DNA from 2 places in the Bacillus inaquosorum genome. Region 2 is predicted to be linked to the other one. Evidence: predicted binding sites of a transcription regulator. Region 2 holds the regulator's gene; the other holds the start of a gene.
The links. The regulator NrdR, encoded in region 2, represses ribonucleotide reductase genes. The targets are predictions, from matches to a motif close to AACACNATATATNGTGTT.
Positions count from the first base shown of each region.

Region 1 (4,426 bases), 1.1 Mb from region 2:
AAGGAAGGACGAGAGAAATCGTCGGCAATGAGCCGCTCGGCTGGTAGCAGGATGTTTACCGGTGCAAAAAAAGGGCAAAATGGATAGGTGGTTGTACATGATGAATGCTATAATGGGGGGAGATTTATAAAAGAGAGTGATACATATTGAATAATACGAAGCAGCCCGTTGTCATTTTAGTCGGACCGACGGCAGTGGGGAAAACAAATTTAAGTATTCAGCTAGCTAAATCCTTGAACGCGGAAATTATCAGCGGAGATTCGATGCAGGTTTATAAAGGGATGGATATTGGAACAGCTAAAATCACCGAACAGGAGATGGAGGGAGTGCCCCATCATCTGATTGACATTTTAGATCCCCAAGATTCCTTCTCAACCGCCGATTATCAAGGCTTAGTGAGAAACAAAATCAGCGAGATTGCCAAAAGAGGTAAGCTTCCGATGATTGTCGGCGGTACAGGGCTTTATATACAATCTGTGCTGTACGATTATACATTTACGGAAGAGGCAAACGACCCTGCGTTTCGACAAAGCATGCAAATAGCTGCGGAGCGGGAAGGCGCTGACTTTCTTCATGCCAAACTTGCTGCGGCAGATCCTGAGGCAGCAGCTGCGATTCATCCGAATAATACAAGAAGAGTCATTCGTGCGCTGGAAATTTTACACACGTCTGGAAAAACGATGTCTCAGCATTTGAAGGAGCAAAAACGAGAACTCTTGTACAATGCAGTGTTAATCGGACTGACAATGGACAGAGACACGCTTTACGCTAGAATTAATCAGCGGGTCGATATGATGATGGAGGCAGGTCTTCTTCCGGAAGTGAAACGCCTCTACGACCGGAATGTGAGAGACTGTCAGTCGATACAGGCGATAGGCTATAAGGAGCTATATGCATATTTTGACGGTTTTGTGACACTTTCTGATGCTGTCGATCAGCTAAAGCAGAACTCAAGACGGTATGCGAAACGCCAGCTGACGTGGTTCCGCAACAAAATGCAGGTTGCCTGGTTCGATATGACACCGCCCGTTGATATGGAGCTGAAAAAAAAGGAAATTTTCACACATATAGCAGGAAAACTCGAACTTTAATCGAAACTGTATGATATAGAGAATCAAGGAGGACGAAACATGAAACCGATTAATATTCAGGATCAGTTTTTGAATCAAATCCGGAAAGAAAATACGTATGTCACTGTTTTTTTGCTGAATGGCTTTCAGTTGCGTGGCCAAGTGAAAGGCTTTGATAACTTTACCGTATTGCTGGAATCGGAAGGGAAGCAGCAGCTTATATATAAACATGCGATCTCAACGTTTGCGCCGCAAAAAAACGTCCAGCTTGAACTCGAATAGATTACAAAAATACCATGTCAACGCATGGGGAGGCTGTCGGGGGAATCTCGGCAGCCATTTTTAAAATGAACCAAGTTGTTCTGTAAGCTGACCATGCCAAGGCACGGTCTTTTTTTATGAGATCAACATATGTAAGGCTATAACGAATATCATGTAAAAATCTGAATCTGGGAGTGACGCGATCTTGTTTGAAAGTGAAGCAGAACTGAGGCGAATCAGGATTGTGCTTGTGTGGATAGCTGTATTTTTGCTGTTCGGGGCGTGCGGGAACCAAGAAACCATCATTGAAACAGACAGCGGCAATTCAGATGATGATACGCCTCAGCCAACCTCGTTCCCGCTCGAGCATAATCATTTTGGCGTTTTGGAGGACGGCTATATCAAAATTTATGAGTATAATGAGTCCCGCAATGAGGTAAAGCTGAAGAAAGAATACGCGGATGATGAGCTTGAATAAAATTCACAAGCATCCGATTTTACAAAGAGGATGCTACCCGCTAAACTAAATACAGACACAGATCAAGCAGAGGGTGAAAAAATGAAGCATAAAGTGATCGTGAATCATTGGGAAGAAATTTGCGAAGATGATTCTTGCTATGAATATGGAACAAGCATCATTGTGAACGGAAAAGAATTAATCAGAGAAGCGTCAATTATCAGCGCTTTGAAGGCGGTTTTAGAAGAGATCGGTGCGGATGTTGAAATAGAAGAAACAGTAGAGAGCGAAAAATGCTGTGATAGCTTAAGAAAAAAAAATCTAGACTACTAAGCAGTTTTTTTTCATGTTATGATATACATCGGCTTAAAAACGACACCCCGAGTAGGACGAGAGATCACTCTCGTTCTGCTCTCTTTTTTGGGCCCTAATGAGTCTGCCCATTTGTCTGATTTGATCAAAATATGAATTTTTCATAAAAACAAATCTATATATTGTGTTTTTGCTAGAGGGTAGTATACTATATATAGTGTTAGTGATGAGAGATTCATATTTTTTGATAGGTCGTGATAAAACGTGGTACAAATCATATTTGATTCAAAAACAGGGAATGTTCAGCGGTTTGTGAACAAAATAGGCTTTCAGCAGATACGCAAGGTGGACGAAATTGACCACCTGGACACTCCGTTTGTTTTGGTCACCTACACGACAAACTTCGGTCAGGTACCGGCATCCACACAATCATTTCTCGAAAAATACGCCCATCTCTTATTAGGAGTCGCTGCGAGCGGCAATAAAGTATGGGGCGATAACTTTGCAAAAAGCGCCGATACCATTTCAAGACAATATCAGGTGCCGATCTTGCACAAATTTGAACTCAGCGGCACATCTAAAGACGTTGAATTGTTTACTCAGGAGGTAGAAAGAGTTGTCACAAAATCAAGTGCCAAAATGGATCCAGTTAAATAACGAAATTATGATCCAAAAAGATGGAAAATTCCAGTTTGATAAGGATAAAGAGGCTGTACATAGCTATTTTGTAGATTATATCAATCAAAACACAGTTTTCTTTCACGATTTAAAAGAGAAGCTGGATTATTTGATTGAAAACCAATACTACGAAGAGGAATTCTTAAGCCTTTATTCTTTTGAAGACATTAAAGCAGTGTTTAAGACAGCTTACGCTAAGAAGTTTCGTTTTCCTTCCTTCATGAGTGCGTTTAAATTCTATAATGACTATGCTTTGAAAACGAATGACAAGAAAAAAATCCTCGAGCGTTATGAGGACCGGATCTCAATTGTTGCGCTGTTCTTCGCAAACGGCGACACTGAGAAAGCAAAAGAATATGTGCGCCTGATGATCAATCAGGAATACCAGCCGAGCACACCGACATTTTTGAACGCCGGCAGAAAACGCCGCGGTGAACTGGTGAGCTGCTTCTTACTCGAAGTCAATGATTCATTAAACGATATTTCAAGAGCGATCGATATTTCCATGCAGCTTTCGAAACTGGGCGGCGGGGTTTCTCTTAACCTGTCCAAGCTTCGCGCGAAAGGTGAAGCCATTAAAGATGTTGAAAATGCCACAAAAGGTGTTGTAGGCGTCATGAAGCTTCTTGATAACGCGTTCCGTTACGCTGACCAAATGGGACAAAGACAGGGATCTGGCGCGGCGTACTTAAACATTTTCCACCGCGATATCAATGATTTTCTCGATACGAAAAAGATTTCTGCCGATGAAGATGTGCGCGTCAAAACGCTTTCTATCGGTGTTGTCATTCCGGATAAGTTCGTTGAGCTTGCGCGTGAGGACAAAGCGGCTTACGTATTTTATCCGCACACGATTTATAAAGAATACGGCCAGCACATGGATGAGATGGACATGAACGAAATGTACGACAAATTTGTCGACAACCCTCGGGTGAAAAAGGAAAAAATCAACCCGCGGAAATTGCTTGAAAAACTGGCGATGCTTCGTTCTGAATCAGGCTATCCATATATCATGTTCCAAGATAACGTGAATAAAGTGCATGCGAATAACCATATTTCCAAGGTGAAATTTTCTAACCTTTGCTCTGAAGTGCTGCAGGCATCTCAGGTTTCTTCATACACAGACTATGATGAAGAAGATGAAATCGGTTTGGATATTTCCTGCAACCTGGGTTCGCTTAACATTCTCAACGTCATGGAGCACAAATCAATCGAAAAGACAGTTAAGCTTGCAACAGACTCTTTAACACACGTGTCTGAAACGACTGATATCCGCAATGCGCCTGCTGTAAGACGGGCAAACAAAGCGATGAAATCAATCGGTCTCGGCGCTATGAACCTTCACGGCTACCTTGCGCAAAACGGCATTGCGTATGAAAGTCCGGAAGCGCGTGACTTTGCAAACACGTTCTTTATGATGGTGAACTTCTACTCCATCCAGCGTTCTGCGGAAATCGCGAAAGAGAAGGGTGAAACGTTTGATCAATATGAAGGATCAACCTACGCGACAGGTGAATACTTCGACAAATACGTTTCAACTGATTTCTCACCGAAATACGAAAAAATCGCCAACCTGTTTGAAGGCATGCATATCCCAACGAAAGAGGACTGGGAAAAGCTAAAAGCATTTGTGGCTGAACACGGCATG
Region 1 is NZ_CP096592.1:1,902,617-1,907,042, forward strand. It holds gene M1M80_RS09435 (YmaF family protein) at 1-47, shown strand, start outside; gene miaA (tRNA (adenosine(37)-N6)-dimethylallyltransferase MiaA) at 147-1,091, shown strand; gene hfq (RNA chaperone Hfq) at 1,131-1,352, shown strand; gene M1M80_RS09450 (YmzC family protein) at 1,537-1,809, shown strand; gene M1M80_RS09455 (hypothetical protein) at 1,891-2,121, shown strand; gene nrdI (class Ib ribonucleoside-diphosphate reductase assembly flavoprotein NrdI) at 2,365-2,757, shown strand; gene nrdE (class 1b ribonucleoside-diphosphate reductase subunit alpha) at 2,717-4,426, shown strand, end outside.
Region 1: the regulator NrdR is predicted to act here: its motif matches at 2,305-2,322, upstream of nrdI (class Ib ribonucleoside-diphosphate reductase assembly flavoprotein NrdI).

Region 2 (4,426 bases):
ACGAGCTCAGCGAATACGGCCGCAGCTTAGAAGGGATTTTAGACATGCTGTGTGCTTGGGGAGCGAATCATATTAACAGAGTGTACGGGGATACATTTTCTGTGTTAGAAGAAAGTGTGCTCAATGATAAGTTAAAACAGGAATCATAAAAAGAGCAGTCAGTGCGGAGCGCTGGCTGCTCTTTGGTTCTTACGCCTGATATTGTGTGCAAGAAAACCTATAATGCATCATAAATTAGCGTTATAATCGTTGATTTTTATCAATATGTACTGGCGATTTCATTTTAATGTGTTATACTAATTTTAGATAGCAGTAAATTAGGATGGCATAATTGATAAGGGGTGTCCAACATGAAGGTAAAAGTAGCGATCAACGGGTTTGGAAGAATCGGAAGAATGGTCTTCAGAAAAGCAATGTTAGACGATCAAATTCAAGTAGTGGCCATTAACGCCAGCTATTCCGCAGAAACGCTGGCTCATTTAATAAAGTATGACACAATTCACGGCAGGTACGACAAAGAGGTTTTGGCTGGTGAAGACAGCCTGATCGTGAATGGAAAGAAAGTGCTTTTATTAAACAGCCGTGATCCAAAACAGCTTCCTTGGGGCGAATATGATATTGACATTGTTGTTGAAGCAACAGGAAAATTTAATTCAAAAGATAAAGCGATGGGCCATATAGAAGCGGGTGCGAAAAAAGTCATTCTGACTGCTCCGGGAAAAAATGAAGACGTTACCATTGTGATGGGAGTAAATGAGGACCAATTCGACGCAGACCGTCATGTCATCATTTCAAATGCGTCATGCACGACAAACTGCCTAGCGCCTGTTGTTAAAGTGCTGGATGAAGAATTTGGCATTGAGAGCGGGCTGATGACCACGGTTCATGCGTATACGAATGACCAGAAAAATATTGATAATCCGCACAAGGATTTGCGCCGGGCGCGGGCCTGCGGTGAATCCATCATTCCAACGACAACTGGAGCGGCAAAGGCGCTTTCGCTCGTACTGCCGCATCTGAAAGGAAAGCTTCATGGCCTCGCCTTGCGTGTCCCTGTTCCGAACGTCTCATTAGTTGATCTCGTTGTCGATCTGAAATCAGATGTAACGGCTGAAGAGGTAAACGAGGCATTTAAACGGGCTGCCAAAACGTCGATGTACGGCGTGCTTGATTATTCAGATGAACCGCTCGTTTCAACTGACTACAATACGAATCCCCATTCAGCGGTCATTGACGGGCTTACAACAATGGTAATGGAAGACAGGAAAGTAAAGGTGCTCGCGTGGTATGACAACGAATGGGGCTACTCATGCAGAGTCGTTGATCTGATCCGCCATGTAGCGGCACGAATGAAACATCCGTCTGCTGTATAGAATAAGGTCATGGACGCACTTTGAAGAAAAAACCCTTAACAGCATATTTCTGAAAAAACGCACCTTGCAAATTAGACTTAAACACAGTATACTATTTTTCGTGAACTTCTTGCTTGAGACTGTTTCGGAATTACTTAAAGGGTTAGGACCTCTCCGGACTAACTTTCCCCCGTGGTAAATGGCCGACCCAGTTGTTGGAATTTCACTTTTTAATTCTTGTTAAGGGGGGTCCATGACTATGGAAACAATGGGGCGTCACGTTATCTCCGAGCTATGGGGATGCGATTTTGATAAGCTGAATGACATGGATTTTATTGAAAAAACGTTTGTAAATGCTGCTCTAAAATCAGGTGCTGAGGTGCGCGAGGTTGCATTTCACAAATTTGCACCGCAAGGCGTAAGCGGAGTTGTGATTATTTCTGAATCACACTTAACAATTCACAGTTTTCCTGAGCACGGATATGCGAGCATTGATGTTTATACTTGTGGAGACTTAGATCCTAATGTCGCTGCTGACTACATCGCAGAGGCATTACATGCTGATACAAGAGAAAACATTGAAATACCGAGAGGAATGGGGCCTGTGCAAATTAAACAGGCGCAAGCGAAAGTACTATAAAGTAATCACGAACACAAAGGGAGCTGAAGCTAGAAAGCCGTTATGCGCTTTTTAGCTTATGCTCCTTTTATTTTTATAAAGAAACAAGAGTGGTCAGCTTTTTCTTTTTTCATTTTTTTTGTAAAATAAGAAAGAGATTTTCACAAACCACCTGATGCTGTAGAATGCTTTACACAACGGCTCTCCCGACAGATGGCTGTCACATTTATTTTGAAAAGGCGGAGGCTGCCGAAAATACATTGCAGGGAACGAAATAGTTGGGAGCTGATTTTATTGAAATGTCCTTCATGCCAGCATAACGGAACGCGAGTCCTTGATTCACGTCCTGTGGATGACGGAAAATCCATTCGCCGAAGACGTGAGTGCGAATCCTGCCACTACCGGTTTACGACCTTTGAGAAAGTAGAGGAAACCCCGCTCATCGTAGTGAAAAAAGAAGGCGTGCGTGAGGAATTCAGCAGAGAAAAAATGCTGCGCGGCCTCATAAAAGCATGTGAAAAAAGACCCGTTTCACTCAAAACGCTTGAAGACATGTGCTTTGATATTGAAAAAGAACTTCGCAATCAAGGCTGCTCTGAGGTAAAAAGCGAGCTTGTCGGAGAAATGGTCATGGACCGGCTGGCTAAGATTGATGAAGTCGCATATGTGCGGTTCGCGTCCGTCTATCGGCAGTTTAAAGATATAAATGTCTTTATCGACGAATTAAAAGACTTAATAAAGAAAGAGCGGTAAAAGAGCTAAGAGGATTCTTCTAGCTCTTTTCTCATGTGCAAAATTGGCATTTGATAGATATAAGAAACGGTGTAAAATGAAAGGTAGAAACAAATTCGGAAGGTTTGAGAATGTATGGCTGACTATTGGAAAGATGTACTGCCTGTAGATCCGTATGTGGTCAAAAGCAGATCGATGCTGCAGGATATAGACAGACAAATTATCACACAACTGTATCAGCCCTTAATCGGCCCTGTTGCATTCTCTCTTTATATGACATTGTGGGGAGAGCTTGAACAAAACCGTTTGTGGGGCGGAGAGTCCACACATAGACAGCTGATGGGGATGACACAGTCCAATTTAAAAACGATTCATCAGGAACAGGGGAAGCTCGAGGGTATCGGATTGCTAAAAGCATATATGAAAGAATCCGAGCGGCAGGAGCGCCTCTTTATATATGAACTCCTCCCGCCGCTCAGGCCAAATGAATTTTTTGAAGACGGAATGCTGAATGTTTTTCTGTACAATAGAGTCGGAAAAACAAAGTATCAGCAATTAAAACAATTTTTCACGCACCCGGCTATTTCAGAAGATGCGAAGGACATTACGCGGCCGTTTAATCATGCGTTTGAATCGCTGCAGCCGAGTGAATGGAAGCTCACATCTGATATGGAGGATACGGTGAGACTTGCGCCGGGCACAGAATATACTTCTGTCGGACAAGCGCCGTCTTATACCATAACGGAGGAAGTGTTTGATTTTGATTTGTTTTTAGCGGGACTTTCTGAGACGATGATTCCGAGAAAAGCGATGACCCAGCAGGTGCGCGACACAATCAAAAAGCTTTCTTATCTGTATGGCATAGATCCTTTGCAGATGCAAAATGTCGTGATGAGTGCGATTGATGAGCGTGATGTGATTACGACGGAGGCTTTAAGAAAAGCGGCCAGCGATTGGTATCAAATCGAAAGAAACGGACAGCTGCCTGACTTAGTGGAAAAAACACAGCCGGTGCACCTGCGTGAAGGCGAAAAGCCGGTGGAAGAGGATTCACTGGACGGAAAGCTGATCGCATTGCTGGAGGCGATTTCTCCGAAGAAGCTTCTCCAGGACATTGCCGACGGAACAGAGCCGTCAAAAGCGGATCTGAAAATCATTGAAGAAATTATGTTTGAACAGAAGCTCGAGCCAGGCGTTACAAATGTGTTAATTTATTATGTCATGCTGAAAACTGACATGAAGCTGTCGAAAAACTATATTCAAAAAATCGCCTCGCATTGGGCGCGCAAAAAGGTAAAAACGGTCAGAGAAGCGATGAAGCTCGCGATAGAAGAAAACCGCCAATACCTTGAATGGGCTGAGGGAAAAGCAAATCAGCCTTCAAAACGAAACCAAAAAGTGATTCGCGAAGAAAAACTTCCTGATTGGATGAAAGAAAAAGAGACAGCATCCGATTCAGAAGCCGGACAGCAGAAGCTGCAACCGCAGGATTTGGAAGAACAGAAGAAAAAGATGATGGAAGAAATGCAAAAACTGAAAAAATACTCTGCCTATTAAAGGCAGAGATGCGGGGTGAAGTAATAGATGGAACCAATCGGCCGTTCCCTGCAGGGCGTAACCGGCAGACCGGATTTCCAAAAACGCCTTGAACAAATGAAGGAAAAAGTCATGAATGATCAAGATGTTCAGGTATTTTTGAAGGAAAACGAAGAAATAATTGACC
Region 2 is NZ_CP096592.1:2,957,720-2,962,145, reverse strand. It holds gene M1M80_RS15030 (winged helix-turn-helix transcriptional regulator) at 1-149, shown strand, start outside; gene M1M80_RS15025 (glyceraldehyde-3-phosphate dehydrogenase) at 351-1,373, shown strand; gene speD (adenosylmethionine decarboxylase) at 1,612-1,992, shown strand; gene nrdR (transcriptional regulator NrdR) at 2,266-2,724, shown strand; gene dnaB (replicative helicase loading/DNA remodeling protein DnaB) at 2,839-4,260, shown strand; gene dnaI (primosomal protein DnaI) at 4,288-4,426, shown strand, end outside.